Regions from separate parts of the Shewanella sp. Arc9-LZ genome, predicted to be linked through region 2. Evidence: predicted binding sites of a transcription regulator. Region 2 holds the regulator's gene; each other region holds the start of a gene.
What was found. The regulator LexA, encoded in region 2, represses DNA repair genes until DNA is damaged. The targets are predictions, from matches to a motif close to TACTGTATNNNNATACAGTA.
Positions count from the first base shown of each region.

Region 1: the regulator LexA is predicted to act here: its motif matches at 3,459-3,478, upstream of recN (DNA repair protein RecN).
Region 3: the regulator LexA is predicted to act here: its motif matches at 3,293-3,312, upstream of GUY17_RS13410 (DNA topoisomerase III).

Region 1 covers NZ_CP048031.1:1,290,096-1,295,739, forward strand. Annotated here, with positions in the region: gene GUY17_RS05565 (phosphatidylglycerophosphatase A) at 1-385, shown strand, start outside; gene GUY17_RS05570 (hypothetical protein) at 556-1,698, opposite strand; gene recN (DNA repair protein RecN) at 1,770-3,428, opposite strand; gene GUY17_RS05580 (AEC family transporter) at 3,557-4,525, opposite strand; gene GUY17_RS05585 (DUF3319 domain-containing protein) at 4,614-4,814, opposite strand; gene GUY17_RS05590 (YjaG family protein) at 4,899-5,495, opposite strand; gene barA (two-component sensor histidine kinase BarA) at 5,485-5,644, opposite strand, start outside.
Region 2 covers NZ_CP048031.1:293,136-298,779, reverse strand. Annotated here, with positions in the region: gene plsB (glycerol-3-phosphate 1-O-acyltransferase PlsB) at 1-1,752, opposite strand, end outside; gene lexA (transcriptional repressor LexA) at 2,017-2,631, shown strand; gene GUY17_RS01400 (cell division inhibitor SulA) at 2,628-3,134, shown strand; gene coxB (cytochrome c oxidase subunit II) at 3,529-5,115, shown strand; gene ctaD (cytochrome c oxidase subunit I) at 5,125-5,644, shown strand, end outside.
Region 3 covers NZ_CP048031.1:3,126,014-3,131,657, forward strand. Annotated here, with positions in the region: gene GUY17_RS13405 (hypothetical protein) at 46-1,194, opposite strand; gene GUY17_RS13410 (DNA topoisomerase III) at 1,280-3,244, opposite strand; gene GUY17_RS13415 (tRNA (adenine(22)-N(1))-methyltransferase TrmK) at 3,416-4,123, shown strand; gene GUY17_RS13420 (copper resistance protein CopC) at 4,274-4,693, opposite strand; gene GUY17_RS13425 (DUF3240 family protein) at 4,791-5,096, opposite strand; gene GUY17_RS13430 (efflux RND transporter permease subunit) at 5,093-5,644, opposite strand, start outside.

The DNA of each region.
Region 1 (5,644 bases), 1.0 Mb from region 2:
TACCTTTGGTACCTTAGCCGCGGTGCCCATAGTGTTACTCATGCAACAGTTAAGCTTAACTCATTACCTGACCATTACCTGTATTTGCATGCTCGCTGGCTTTTATATTTGTGGCAAAGCAGCTAAAGATATGGGCGTACATGATCATGGTGCTATTGTGTGGGATGAAGTGGTTGGGTTGATGATCACCATGATTGCAGCGCCTTTAGGTTTTATGTGGTTAGCACTTGGTTTTGTACTATTTCGCTTTTTTGATATCGTCAAACCATGGCCTATTCGCTGGCTTGATGCCAAAGTGCATGGCGGTTTTGGGATTATGATTGATGATGTATTGGCGGGAATCTTCTCGTTAATAGGTGTGCAGCTTGTGGTCTATTATCTATAACTGATTATCTATAACTGATTATCAATACCTGATTATAAGTAGCTGATCATAATCAACGATTAGCAAAGAATTATAAATGCACTTATAAATGGTACCTAAATACATAAAAAGAGCACATTTGTGCTCTTTTTTGTCGATAATACTCATACTAAATCAGTTGCAGCTACTTACTAGGATGATTTTGCGGTAAGTAGATTCGTCCGCAATTGCTCTAACTCTGTATTCATATTGGTTAAACGTTGTTTGTAATCTGTTCCATAAACAGTGCAATTAAATAGTTTACCAATCGGATTGTAGCGTAACATCCATAATTGCTGAAAATAATTGTCGTTAGCACAATAATTTGGTTCTTTGAGCGTGTGCATCGAGGTCGTTGAAACTGGTTCCTTTACTAAGCTGACAATATACTCAGCCATAAGATTGTCACTGTCTGTTGGCTTAAGCAACGCATAGGCTAACCATTTCTCATAAAAAGCCACGCTATCAGACTGCACTTCAATTAACATTTGTTCTGTAACGTTATGGGCAAAAAGCCATTCTCCAGAAAATATCCGTTCAAAATCACTATCAGTTAATTCGAAAGATGTTTGCCAAGCTGTGACTTTGGTTGCAACAGCTGCATCAGTGGTTTTAGCTAAGGTGCTAGCTAAATTAAGCTGATATTTGATCATGTTAACGGCAATCATATGATTGAGTGTTGTGCGAGATGAGTGATAAACCATATTCCAAAAATGTGCATCTTTGTTTAAAAATGCCACTGTAGCTTGTTGGTCAAGTTTGTTGTCAGATGTATCTACACTTATTATCGCAGCAAGCTGACGAACATCTCTTAACTTAAAAAGCAGACCCCAATGAGCTTGATTGTTTGGGGTTAAAGACTGTGGTTCTTCTTGCCAATAAGGCATATCTAATAATGTATTATATTGTTGTATATTGGCATTATGAGCGCCAATGACATTTCTAATACTATCGCTATTATCGCTAATAAATTGACTGCATATTATCAAATCCGTTTGATAACAAGCCGTTTTAAAGTTGTCAGTTAACTCAACTTCTTGCTCGCTGAAGCTGATTAATGGCTTTTTATCATTTGTTTTATCGTCTCCTATTGTGCCTACGATAGTAATTGCATACTCATAGCCATTTTCGCTAGGGTCGATAGGTTGCTGTTTTAGCCAGTTTTCAACTAAAAGAGTGTTAGGTGACTTTGTTCTGTCTGTTGCATTAATGGCCACTAAACAGACAACGGTAAATACCAGTAAGCTACATATTAGCCCGACAAAAATACCCAAGCCCTTTATTACTTTCATCATTATGATTTATCCGTAAATCTATTTTAACTTTACGTTAACATATTGATTTGCTTTTTATAAGTGCATAACGATTATTGCAACAACTCACGGGCATTCGCCAAGGTATTTTCGGTAATGACATCACCACCTAATAAGCGCGCAAGTTCATTCACCCGTTGATCTTTATCCAACGTCTGCATGGTCGTTTCGGTGTTGCCACCTTTATTAAATTTATTCACAAACATATGTTGATGACCATTACCTGCAACTTGCGGCAAATGGGTGACACACAATACTTGAGTTGATTCGCCAAGGCAGCGTAACATACGACCGACTACCGATGCTGTTGGTCCAGAAATACCCACATCAACTTCATCAAATATCAGTGTCGGAGTGGCGACTTTTTTAGCCGTGATCACTTGAATCCCTAATCCAATACGCGATAACTCACCGCCAGAGGCAACTTTAGAAATCGGTTGTAATGGTTGCCCAGGGTTTGTGGTCACCATAAATTCAATGCTATCGCAGCCATTAACTGAAATGTTGTCCGGATTATGATTAATCTGAATGGTAAATTTACCCTTAGGCATATTGAGCTCATGGATAGACTGGGTGACTAGCTTGTCCAATTCTTTAGCATAACGGCTACGACTTTGACTCAGTTTTTGTGCATTGGTTAAGTAGGCATTTCTGGTGGCTTCAAGTTGTTGTCTTATACCATCTAATTTAGTTTCGTCGTCAGCAAGTTCGGCTAATTCACTCATCAATGCTTGATGATGTAGCGCCAGCTTATCAGCACTCACATGATGTTTGCGCGCCAATTGCATTGCCGTTGAAAGACGTTTTTCTAAATAGGCAAAATGTTCTGGATCAAGCTCTAAACTGCTTAAATAACTTTCAATTTCGCTAGCGCTTTCTTGTACTTGAATTAACGCATCGCTGATCATAGTGCTGATAGGAGCAAGGGATTCATCATAGCCTTGAAGCGTATCAGCAATACTGGCCACTTTATTAAGCAGAGATTCTATATTGCCTTCATCACTTTCGGTCAATAAATGCAAACCTGCTTGGCAACGTTCAATTAAATCTGTGCCATTGGCTAAGCGTTTGTGTTCTTGTTCTATTTCATCAAATTCTTCCAAGCCTAAGTTGAACTCATTAAGCTCTTCTACTTGATATTGCAGTAGCTGTTGACGCGAAATACGTTCGTGCTGAGCTTGTTCAAGATGCTTTAGCTCGTTTTCCACTTGTTTGCAGCGTTGATAGCTAGCGCTAACGCTATCGAGCAGTATTTTGTGGTTAGCATAGTGGTCGAGTAGGTTTAATTGATGCTCGCTTTTAAGCATTGCGTGATGAGCATGCTGGCCGTGAATACCAATCAATAAGTGACCGATGGCTTTTAATTGCGTCACGGGCACAGGATTACCATTAATGTAGGCTCTTGAGCGGCCATCACTGTTAATGGTTCGACGTAATATGCACTCATCTTCAGCATCAAGATCGCTATCTTCAAGCCAGCGTTTGGCTAAAGGTACATCATGAAGGGTAAACCTTGCACTCACTTCGGTTTTGGAGGCTCCAGGCCTGACAGTGTTGGCATCACTTCGATTACCAAGGCATAACCCAAGCGCATCGATAGCAATCGATTTGCCTGCACCTGTTTCGCCGGTGATGCTTGTCATACCGGCTTTAAAGTCGAGCTCTAAAAAACGCACGATAGCAAAATTGTTGATGCTGAGTTGGCAAAGCATAATAAATTCCTGTCAATGAAACTACCAAACCACTGTATTGATAAACAGTATATACTGATTTTATATACAGTAAAGTGGTTGAGGAATAATTATCGCTGACTATTTTATCATCTAGATTTGATTGATCATTAAGCAATGGATTTTAAAAGTGTTTCTATTATCGGCAAACTGATAAAAGTGATTAATGTGCCATATAAAATACCTTGGGCGCTGACATTGGCGTTAATTTGGTAGCGGTCGGCCAAAAGGTACACACTTGCTGCTGTCGGTAACGCTGCCAAAATGACTCCCATGGTCAGTAATTCCTTTTCTACGCCGAACAGTTTGAGTAAACCAAAGGCAATTAAAGGTTGAATAATTAGCTTGAGTAAATTGATTAAATTCAGTTCCGCAATCAAACCAACACTGAACATTTTTGTGCCAGATTGATGTCTTAATGCTTTGGCAAGTACCATTCCTATAGCAAACAGTGCACATGGGCTAGAGGTATTTCCCACCTGATGTAGCATTAAGGCCAAACTATCCGGTAAGGTAATATGCAGTGCTGATAAACCGATGCCAATAACACTGCCAACCACGATTGGGTTTTTATACAGGGCATTAGCCATGATGACGATGGCATGGTCAGTTGATTGTTTATCACGGCTGGCTAGCTCAATTGATACTAAAGCAAAAGCAAACATGAACACCGACAACAAGCTGGCAATCGCTGCAGCGACTAATGCCATTTTATGACCTGGGAATAATAAACTCAGCAATGGAATGCCAATAAATGCGGTATTACCAAACGTAGCATTTAATGCGCGCATGGCGGCAACTGCTTGTTTTTTAGGTGTGCGAATTAGTGATACAACAATCACTAAAGCATAAGTGATGATCATCGCCAGACTAAACCCACCGATAAAGCCCCATTGAATAATGTCTTCAATGCGCGTTTCAGCTAGCACAATCAGTAATATAGCGGGGAAAGCAATGTAATAAACAAACTGATTGAGGATCAAATCGGTGTCTGCTGGCAACAGTCGCATTTTTTGAACAATACTGCCGAGCAGCATAATAATAAATACAGCGATTAGCGGGGTAAGAATACTGGACATCCCTCGCAATTCCTTAGCAAAATGATAATAAGGTCACTTTACTGCTTTTCGATAGGCGGATGCAATTAGGCTAAAGTTAAACGAGTGATTATTTGTCAGATTTTAAGGCTAAATTTGCTTTTGATATTTTCGGTGGAGGTAATATTCCAAGTTCAGAAAAAAAATGCACTTGCCGCCTTAACTCAAATAACGAACCCACTCGTACTTGATTGCCAATCACTAGCGTCCAGTTATCAGTTTTACCATTGGTGTTACTGAAAGTGAAACCTTGATAAAAAATTCTTCTCATGGCGCGACACCTAATAAAAAGCCTGAATAATTTCAGGCTAAATGACGTTTATTGGCAGTAACCGATCCGTGCTACAAGTTTTTGCTACAGGCTAATACCAATATTAGACACACCGGCTTCGATAATATCTTTACGTAAACCTTTAACCAGTTCGCTGGTTATGTCTGGATTAGCTTCGACAATGTCGAGTAACATGCCTTGTAATTCTTTTTCTTGTTCCATTACTGGATGCGAAAAAACAAACTCATCGAGTTCTTCATCCATTAATGACTCATCGCTAATAGCTTCAATATAATTGGCGACAGTACTTGATGATAACTTACTGATGTTAGTAATATCTTCTTCAATTTTTCCATCTATCGCACCCATTAAGGTGGCAATGGCTACAGCCGCATCCATGGCGGGATAAGCACCATAGGCTTCAAACTCGCTAGGATCAGGGGTGTTTTCATCGAGGCGCTGTAAATGCACATCAATATTGAACTTAAGCTTTTTGTCATATTGGCTTTGCCATAATAACTCTAGCGCAGTACTTAATACCTGCGGTTGGCCAAATTCACATACTTCAGAAAATAATTGATAGTTTGGGAGCATTCTTTGACACAGTGCGAGTGCAAAAAGTTGCTTCTGAGGTAACGACAATGCCTTTAGGCGTTTAAAAAAACCGGTTTTACTGGTCATTGGGAACATCCACTGATAGCTGGTTTATCACTTGATTTGCAGCTGATTCTACCTTAGTTAACTCATCAAGTAACTCTAGTATTTCAGGTTCTAGGTCATCGATGTCAATTTTATGCTTTAATGCTGACTCAATATCCCGGCAGAGCTTT
Region 2 (5,644 bases):
CGACAGACAGTGATCAATAATTGACTTGCCATTACCTTCGGCCACAGAGGTATAATCGGTATAAGGCACTGTTTTAAGTAAGGCTAAATACAAATCAAGCTGACGTTCTAACTGGCTTCTTTCTAACGCATTTTGCTCTGACGCTAATAACACTAAACTAGTCAATGTTACTGAACTGGCTGCGGCCGCTCCATTAATATTAGTCATTACGCGGTTAGCTAACAAATTAACTGAGGGCGTAAACCAAGATGGTTTTTGGTCAGGATCTTTAGCTAGCTCATCACGCCACTCTGGCGCCTGCTGATTTAAGAACTGTTGTAAATTAATCGGCTCACCAAAATTCACATAACCTTGGCCAAAATTGCCTAACTTACGAATAGCACCAAATACCTGCCATACAGATTCTTTTTTCTTTTTCTTACCGCTTAATTCTTTGTGGTACGTCGCCACTTCCATCACATGGTCATAACCTAAATACACGGGTACTAAGGTTACTGGGCGCTCTATCCCACGTAGCACACTGTTAATTGTCATAGCCAACATACCGGTTTTAGGCGCTAGCAAACGTCCTGTACGCGAACGACCTCCTTCAGTGAAATACTCGACCGCATAACCCTTAGCAAATAACTGATCTAAATATTCACGAAATACTGCGGTATAAAGTTTATTACCATTAAAACTACGACGGATAAAGAATGCCCCACCACGGCGGAACATCGGCCCTGCTGGCCAAAAATTAAGGTTAATACCGGCAGCAATGTGCGGCGGAACCATGCCCTGATAATACAAAATATACGACAGTAGCAAGTAATCCATATGGCTACGATGGCAAGGAACGTAAACAATTTCATGGCCATCATGATGTAACTGTCTTACTTGCTCGGCACCTTTGATATTGATGCCACTGTATAATTTGTTCCATAACCAAGTCAGGAAACGTTCGGCAATACGCACCAAACTATCAGAATAGTCGGCGGCAATTTCATCAAGGTATTCAATGGCGGTTTCACGTGCTTTCTCGACTGTTACTTTCTTATTTGCAGACTCTTCTTCAATGGCTTTTTTGATAGATTCTGATTTTAATAAAGAGGCAAACAACGCTTGTCGATTCGGTAATTGTGGCCCCGTCATCACTTTGCGTTGACGGCGGAAATGCACACGGGCGACTCGGGTTAATTTGTGAGCAATTCTTTTATCAGTACCATGTTCATCGGCCATATGACGAAGCGATAATGCATTAGAAAACTGGACGAAATTATGGCGTCCTAAAAATAAAATCATTAACCATTTACGTAACCACGTAGGGTTTTCACGTTCAAATACAGCAGCTTTCATGCTGTCTTCTTCTTTACCTGGGGTACGTCCCCAATAAAGGCAAACAGGAACCAACTGTATATCTAATTCAGGGCTCTCACTATGAAGTGACAATAAACTGGTAAAATAATTAAGGAATTTGTCACCACTTTCACGTTTACCAAATAGTGGCTTGCGGCCCTCTAAACAGACCACACGAGGCACGGTTAAGCCATCAAGCTGTAATGGCTCATAAGGACTGGGCAGACCAAAGCCCTCGGTGATTTCGCTCAACGCGGCAATATCGCTAATAGATTCCGTTTTCATTAAATAAACCAAAGGTTTAGTTGGATCTATATTGAGGTCATCAAAAGGATCGTGAGGGACCACAATGGTCTGTACCATCCACTTTTGAATCCATCTTAATGCTCGTAAAAATATTGAATCTGGTTTTGACATGGTTATTTTCGCAACATAAGCCACTGTAATATTGTCGTATAGGATACCAGAAACCACCCTGCTTACACTATCAGACCGATCTATCTTTACGTTTAAGCTCTCACTATCAGAAATAACATAAGACAGAACATTAGTAATAGTTAATTAAAACATATTGTTGAGTGATACTTAATCAACAAAATACAAAAAATAGTTGGTTAATACTTGCGCGAACACAAACACTGTATATAATGACAGTCACTGTATAAAAAGACAGGAATCATCATGAGACCGTTAACGCCGCGCCAAGCAGAAATTTTAGACTTAATTAAAAACAATATCGCCGAAACAGGTATGCCACCCACTCGTGCTGAAATTGCGAATCGTCTTGGCTTTAAAAGTGCTAATGCCGCCGAAGAGCATTTAAAAGCATTAGCCAAAAAAGGCTTTATCGAGATCATGCCTGGTACTTCAAGAGGCATTCGTTTACCTCATGAAGAACAGGTTGAAACCGGTCTGCCACTCATTGGGCAGGTTGCTGCTGGTGAACCAATTTTGGCTCAAGAGCATGTAGAGCAATACTATCAAGTCGATCCAAACATGTTTAAGCCCGCCGCAGATTTTTTATTGCGAGTGCGTGGTGACAGCATGAAAAACATCGGCATTTTAGAAGGCGACTTACTCGCTGTACATAAAATGCAGCAAGCACGTAATGGCCAGGTTGTTGTGGCACGTGTTGATGATGACGTCACCGTAAAACGATTTGAACAAAAAGGTAATGTGATTTATCTGCATGCCGAAAATGAAGATTACAATCCAATAAAAGTAGATTTAAGTTGCCAAAGCCTAACCATCGAAGGGCTTGCCGTTGGCGTTATCCGTAATGGAGATTGGTTATGAACAAACTAATGGGCATCGCGCCACGCCACCCGGGCTTATGGGTAGATTTAACTGAAACAGAACTGCATGGCACCCAAACCATTCAAACATTACAAACTGTCACTCAAGGTGAGGCTGAACTGAGCCAATTGTGCAGCAAGTTAGCGATATTGAGCCAGCAAGGCAGATGGATTGTGTTAATTAGTCCGCCCCATATTGGCTATAAACATATGCTGGCAAGTGCTGGTGTAAGAATGGATCGCATTTTACTGGTGCACACCAAAGATGAAGTCGAAACATTATGGGCCATGGAGAAAGCGCTCACTAGCGGTACATCGAGCGCAGTAGTAACTTGGACAAGCTCACTTGATGCTCGCGATAGTCGCCGTTTAGAAATTGTCGCCAAAAGTGCACGTGCATTAGGGGTGGTAATTGAAGATGTGAATGCTCACTTACCTCACAAACATCAACTTGTTAGCCCTACTTTAACAAATGGAACAAGTAATTTTTGCTCATTTCACTAAGCACGAACCCTTCATTACCAAGCCCTGTATTGAATTCAGGGTTTTTTTTCATCTTTTTTCAGCCTATTAGCCAACAAAGTGATCTTGATCAATGTTTAATCTACAAGTAATGTGGTTAACAAGGATGAAACATTTTTATCTTTAATTGGACGTGAATGGCAGTAATCAAGATTACTTTCAGACAAATGAGCCAAATCAAAATTGATAAGTTCAGTAGTAGGTACAAGCGTGGTGCACAGCTAACAATAAAACCGTAGACCGTCTGTTTACAGCCACCAAAGTACTTTGAGGTCATCAAACTTTTTTCGGGAACCGAAGAGTTTGCATAGAGCAGAGAATTACTGTGTGACTCTTCTTTGTAGTTGCTATTTGCAATTAGCAGAGGAGTAGTCTTGTGAAGCAATGGTTGTATTGTTTACTGGTGGTGTTTGTAGCACTTCCGCTTGGGGCATCAGAAATGCCCCTCAACATGACTCAAGGCGTGACAGATATCAGTGGCAAGGTTTATGACCTCCACATGACGATTCTTTACATCTGTTGTGCAATTGGGTTAGTGGTGTTTGGGATCATGATTTACTCAATGATTTATCACCGCAAATCAAAAGGCGCTGTCGCGGCCAATTTTCACGAAAGTACCAAAGTGGAAATTGCTTGGACCGTCATCCCTTTCATCATCTTAATCGGCATGGCTATTCCAGCCACCAAAACCTTGATTGCTATGGAAGATCCCAGTGATGCTGATCTCACCATAAAAATTACCGGGTCGCAGTGGAAGTGGCATTACAGCTATTTTGATAAAGACATCGAATTTTACAGCACATTATCCACTCCCAGAGCACAAATTGATGGCAGTGAGGCCAAAGGCGAGCATTACCTCCTTGAAGTCGATAAGCCATTAGTACTGCCCATTAACCAAAAAGTGCGCTTCTTGATGACATCTGATGATGTTATCCATTCATGGTGGGTGCCCGCGTTTGCCGTTAAAAAAGATGCCAATCCAGGCTTTATCAACGAAGCCTGGACTCGTATTGATAAGCCTGGAACGTATCGCGGCCAATGTGCCGAGCTATGCGGTAAAGACCATGGTTTCATGCCGATTGTGGTGCAAGCATTATCGGAGGCCGATTTTGATAATTGGTTAGTAGAGCAAAAAAAACTAGCAAGCAATGCAGCTACAGCCGCTGCGGCATCAATGTCTAAAACCTTGTCTCTTGAGGAGCTAACCTCACAAGGTGAGCAAATCTATATTGCTAGGTGCGCCGCTTGTCATCAACCCAATGGTGCGGGTCTTCCTGGTGTATTCCCATCATTAATTGGCAGCCCTATCATAAAAGGCCCTGTTAACGATCACCTGAATATCGTCTTAAACGGTAAACCAGGTACTGCAATGCAAGCCTTTGCAAAGCAACTTAGCGCCCTAGAAATTGCCGCAGTAATTACCTTTGAGCGTAATGCGTGGGGCAATAATAGCGGTGATGTTGTTCAAGCTGCTGATATAGGAAACTTTTTAGGCAGTAACGAGGCAAGCACCGAACCAAGTAAAGCAGTAACCGATGCAGCAAATACTATTGCAGCAACGACAACTGACATTACCGATGCGGTTACCGACAAAGCCAATCAAGCTGTCGAAGCCGTAGCAGAAGCTGTTGTACCAGAGGATCTGCCCACGTTAACCTTGGAGCAATTAATTGCTGAAGGTGAGCAGGTTTATGCTACGACATGTGCTGCATGTCACCAAGCCACTGGCGCTGGTTTACCAGGCGCTTTCCCTTCACTTATTGGCAGCCCTGTTGTTACTGGACCGGTTAGCGGACATATCGATATCGTTATGCACGGAAAACCAGGTACCGCAATGCAGGCATTTAGTAGTCAACTTAGCCCGCAAAAGATGGCGGCTGTGATTACTTATGAGCGCAATGCGTGGGGCAATAATTCTGGCGAAGCGGTGCAACCTGCCGATGTCGCTAGCCATGGACAGTAGGGGAAAACAATGAGCACAACAACGCACGATACACTGGCTACCGCTCATGATGATCATCATCACGGCGCTCCGAAGGGGCTAATGCGCTGGCTACTCACCACTAACCATAAAGATATCGGCTCGCTGTATTTATGGTTTAGTTTCATTATGTTTCTTACTGGCGGTGCGATGGCAATGGTGATTCGAGCTGAATTATTTCAGCCTGGATTACAGCTAGTAGAACCTAACTTTTTTAATCAGATGACCACAGTTCATGGCCTCATCATGGTGTTTGGGGCGGTGATGCCCGCTTTTACCGGGTTAGCAAACTGGTTAATTCCAATGATGATTGGTGCCCCAGATATGGCACTACCGCGAATGAACAACTGGAGTTTTTGGATTTTACCCTTCGCCTTTACCATTTTATTAGGTTCACTCTTTATGGAAGGCGGCGGCCCTAACTTTGGCTGGACATTCTATGCTCCGCTCTCAACCACCTATAGTCCTGACAGTACCGCCCTATTTGTTTTCTCCATTCACATAATGGGAA
Region 3 (5,644 bases), 2.1 Mb from region 2:
TCAGCTAGCCCATTAACCGACACTAGACCCATATGTGTTATCCGCTTAACTGTCGTGCCAAAGGGTATTATCGCAATACTGCTTGATGAGAGCTTGGATATCTTCAACTTCTGTTTCAGAGAAGTTTTTTAATATCGTGTTGTTACCATTGCCAGCTTTCTGAATGAACACTTCATAATAAAAAACACCCTCAGTATTTTTTCTACCCTCGATAGAAAATGAATTTTCACTAATGATGAAATTGTCTTCTAGGGAAAATAGCACACTATAAAAACTAGAGTGAGAATGGAATTTAGCGCGCTGCAAACTGTCTTTCATTGGCTCAATAATTTTCAAAATTTCCGGATTAATAGAAAGCAATTCCCTACTGAGTGCCTTAGAAAAACTGATGCAATCTTGACTTGTTTTACCTAAAGATTGTTTCAAAAACACGGAGTCACCAGTAAGTGCCAAGCGATAAGGTGTTTCTCCCTTTTTATTCTGTAGATGAACATTAACAGGTGTTGACTCTGTGAACATTTCAAACATCCCGTCTATACGTGGATTGGGCGGGTAAGGAGTCCCTGCGGGTAATTTCGCTTTTAGTATTGCAGTCGCAATGGTTTCGCCTTCAGAAGTATAACTATTGTATGCATCTGGTGCGGTATGATCCCAATTAATATGCTCAATAAGCCCGCCTTTAACCAAAAACGCGACAATATCATCGGCACTACTCATTCCCATATAATGCTTATTAATTGTATTAGCGACTTTTTTAGGTAAATAAACCACAGCCGTCATTTGATCACTGGTAGGAAGAGTCAGGTACTTACTTTGCAATTCTTTTTGAATAAAATTATTTAGCTTGTCATAAAAACTATCTGTAACCCAGCTAGACCCATCTTGGAGAATGCTAAACTTCTTCTTTTTATCTTTATATTCAAACTGTAACGTGACGGTTGTGTCCATACTCCCACTGACAGAAATATTAGTTGGCTTAAATTCGCCAAGTGTCACATCGACATGTTGCATAAATACGTATTTATATGATTCGATTCCATCAATACACTCTGGATCATAATGAAGAAAACGTTCTGGCGTGATACTTTCGAAAATTTGAAATAAGTCATTGCTCGACTCAAGATCACATAATTCAGTTTCAACGTTAATATTATGCTTCTTAAGCAAGTTTTTTATTCTTGTTAAAAGATCCATTTTATTATTTCCATCAAATATATGGGTAAATCAGGTGTAACCCCTTTAACTGAGGAAAACCTCCAAGCTCTACATTACCTTACCACTATTTCACTTTTGCTTTAGTCTTCTTTTTATACGTTTTTTTAAAACTGCGCTTTGGCGCGCTACTGGCAACACCTTGTAATGCTGAGGGTAATTGACTCGATGCTTGAGTGATAAGACCATCTAATTGGCTCAACAATGGCTGCATAAAAGCATCATACTTTAAACGTTTTTGGCTGATAGCATCGAGGCTGTTTTCCCATAAAGCAGTCATGTCGGGTGTGGTGGCCGAATCGGGTAAACTGCGTATTAAGCCAACTCCCACAGGCGTCGCTTTAATGGCTTTACCCTGGCGAACCAAATATCCGCGTTTAAACAATAATTCAATAATGCCGGCCCGGGTGGCCTCTGTGCCTAAGCCATCGGTTTCTTTAAGGATTTTTTTAATCTCGCTGTTTGTCACATAACGGCTAATGCCGGTCATTGCACCTAATAAAGTGGCATCGGTAAAATGCTTCGGCGCTTGGGTCATTTTCTGTAGTAATTCACCACGCTGACAATGCAAAATTTGACCTTTAACCAGTGGAGGCAAAGACTGTACCGCGTCTTCATTGTCGTCGTCACTGCTAGTTGAATTAGAACTAGCTTGATTTGCAGTGGCAGAACGTTTAAACAGTTGTTTCCAGCCTAAGGTTTTATCTTGACGTGCTTTAGTGGTAAATAAGCCACCAGCAATGGTCACTTCAACTGCGGTTTCTGCATAGATATAAGCGGGATAGAACTGGGCTAAATATTGCCTTGCCACGTGTTGATATAACTTAGCTTCGTTACTTGATAATGCCGATAAATTAGCGACCTTTTCAGTTGGCACAATCGCATGGTGAGCATCTACTTTAGTGTCATCCCACGCTTTAGATTTAAGTTTGCTATTAGGAGACTCACAACCCTCAATTAAGCCTGAAGCGCCTTTGAGCACGGCGTCCAATACTTTTGTTGCCAAAGCATGCTGTTCTTTAGGTAAATAGCGACTGTCTGAGCGCGGATAAGTAATCAATTTGTGGCGCTCATACAAACTTTGGCAAGTATCCAGTACCTCTTTCGCTGACAGACCAAAACGTTTAGCTGCATCTATTTGCAGTGCCGATAAGCTGTAAGGTAATGGTGGGTTTTGGCGCTTATCTTTAGCTTCAATTTTAGTGACTTCCGCTGGTTTTCCATTGATACGGGCAACGACATTTTCGGCTAAGCCTTTAGCTAATACTCGGCCGTCTTCATCCATATATGGCTGACATGCTTCGCTAGGTTGCCATTTGGCAGTAAATGCTTGTTGTTGGTCAGTGAGTAAATGCGCTAAGACTTCATAAAAAGCTTTAGGTTTGAAATCGGCAATCTCATCATCACGACGAACGACGAGCCCCAGCAAAGGTGTTTGTACTCGACCAACCGACAACACGCCTTGATAGCCGACTTTACGGCCTTGAATCGTGTAGGCTCGGGTCATGTTCATGCCATATAGCCAATCAGCACGGCTGCGGGCCAATGCAGAGGTCGATAATGGAATAAACTCTCGGTTACTGCGTAATTGCCCTAAAGCACGTTTTACCGCTTGTGGGTTTAAGTCACTGATTAACAAGCGCTGAACTTGACTCAGCTTGTCTCCTTTTACACCCAGATAAGAAATCACTTCATCGACCAGCAACTGCCCTTCACGGTCTGGATCGCCAGCATTAATGATCGATGATGCTTGCTTGACCAATTTTCGTAACACCGTAAGTTGGCTGCGCGTTTTAGGTTTAGGTTGTAGCTTCCACGTTTGCGGCACGATGGGAAGGTGTTCGAGTTTCCACGACTTAAATGCATCGTCATAGGCATCGGGTTCGGCTTGCTCTAATAAATGGCCAATACACCATGAGACGCAATCACCATTAGCAGCAGTGATAAAGCCATCACCTTTTTTATGTGGTTTTGGCAGAACATCGGCAATAGCACGACCTAGACTGGGTTTTTCAGCAATATATAAAATCATAATCCACTGGTGGGTCGCTAATATTCAATGAAATGAACCGCGCCACTTAACTGTATAAATTTACAGTATAGATTAGCGTTAAATACGCCAAGCTGCAAATATGAAATAATTAACCACTTAGTCACTTAAATCATTACAATGCGCAAGTTCACTTCCAAACTTGATAAATAGATGAAACTCGGCCACCGCTTAGCACATATCAACATGATGATCCCCAATGGTTACACTCATATTTGGGATTGCTGTTGCGACCATGGATTACTCGGCGCCGCGTTGCTAGACAGACATGCTGCTATAATCCATTTTGTCGACATTGTGCCAGCATTGATGCAGCAGTTAACCGCCAAGCTCGAACGTTTTTACCCACAGCAAAACCCACCAAAATGGCAAGTACATTGTGTTGATGTGTCAGCGATCCCTTTGGATCAAGATGAGCATACACCCTTAGTGATTGTTGCCGGAGTGGGTGGAGATTTGATGATCGAGTTTGTTAGGTCACTTTGCCAGCAATATTCGAACCGAAAAATCGATTTTATCTTGTGTCCAGTTCATCATCAATATGAGTTACGCCAACAACTTATCAAGCTTAATTGTGAATTAATTGACGAAAAACTGATTGAAGAAAACCGTCGTTTCTACGAAATCCTTTATATCAGACGTGATCCCAAACTCCCCACGAATGTTGCTAATGATTCGCTTACAGACATGGACCCTATAGGCAGTGTAATTTGGCAAGCGAGTGATGCTGTACAGCAAGACATTGCTATGCGTTATTTAGCTAAAACGATTGCGCACTACAGTCGCATCAATCAATCTCGTTCAGGAAACACCTCTCAAGCACTAAAAGAGTATCAACAGGTAAACATCGCTTTAAAATAATGCCTAAAACGCTTCAATTGGCAGTCCATTTCTTGGTATATAAAGTATCAAGGACGCTATGCCGCAAATGACAAGGACGGACTTCGTCCTGCAATAAAGAGCTGGATTCCCGATCAGCTGCATCTCAGGAATGACGTAATTGCAGTATGACTACCCATGTAGTTTTCTATGTAAAATATCGTACTTTGGTTTTTTAGTAGAAGGCCGTGGATAGGTGTCATCATTTAAGGTTAACGTTGCTTCACCAAGGCTTATTGGGCCACCATTAAGCTGACTTTTCCATCTAACAAGATACTTAGCTGGAGGTAACTTAGGAAGATTAAAATAAAAAATAGTCCCAGGATCTTTTGGCACTTGAACATCTAAGTTAAGTAAATAACCATCATTATTTCTAATGACTATTGAATGCAAAGTCACACTACTTTCAAACGTTACCTTCAAAGATCGCGTAGGCTCGATAGTAAACTCAATCGTCACATCGCTATTCTTCGCAGAAAGCTCACTAGCATATATATTATTTGGTACCAGCAAAGCGAAAAAGATCATGGTTAGGCAACGATAAACTCTCATTTCAATATCCTTTCTTATAACTAAATTTAATGAGTTGACCGCATGGTCCAAACACAGCAACTATTTCCTTTATCGACTTAGTACTTTTCTTTTGCGGCTAGCACAAAGTGCCTGTATGAATAATGGGTGTAATCCAATATCGACACGGATTATGTTTACAAACCGCAGACAAGGCACCTAATAACGCATCTTGATGATCCACAGGATGCATAATTTCAAACTTACAAAATTCCCTGTAGCCTTCAACTTGCTCTTTGATATTAAAATGGCTGTGTTCGCGGCTAAAACCGCAAATATTACCTAGGCTAAAACCAGATAAAAACTCAAGCTCAATCAAGGTATCAACGATGTCGTCCTTAATATCATTTTGGGCGATCAGCACTAACAATTGCTCCGTGATCATTGACGTTTCTCCAGCCAGTAATAAAGGATTGGTAACAAATAAAGGGTTGTAATGGTTGATGTCAGCAAACCGCCAATAACAACAATGGCCAATGGCTTTTGGATTTCAGCACCAGGGCCCGATGCAAACACCAATGGCATCAAGCCAAACATGGCTGTCGTGGCGGTCATCAAAATAGGCCGTAAACGTCTTGCTGCACCTTGTTCGACTCGCGCCAATAAACTGCTAAAGACATGTTTGGTCTGCTCGTAATAACTCACCATCACCACACCGTTAAGTACCGCGACGCCGAGTAATGCAATAAAACCAACCGAAGCAGGCACAGATAAATACTCGCCCGAAACATACAAGCTCACGATCCCGCCCATCATAGCAAAGGGGACGTTAGCCAAAATCAAGCCCGCTTTAGCAAGCGAACCAAAAGTGGTAAACAAAATGAGAGTAATAAGCGCAATGGCGACGGGAATAACCAGTAATAAGTTATTAGTGGCACGTTGTTGATTTTCAAACTCGCCACCAAAACTGACACTGTAACCGCTAGGTAACTT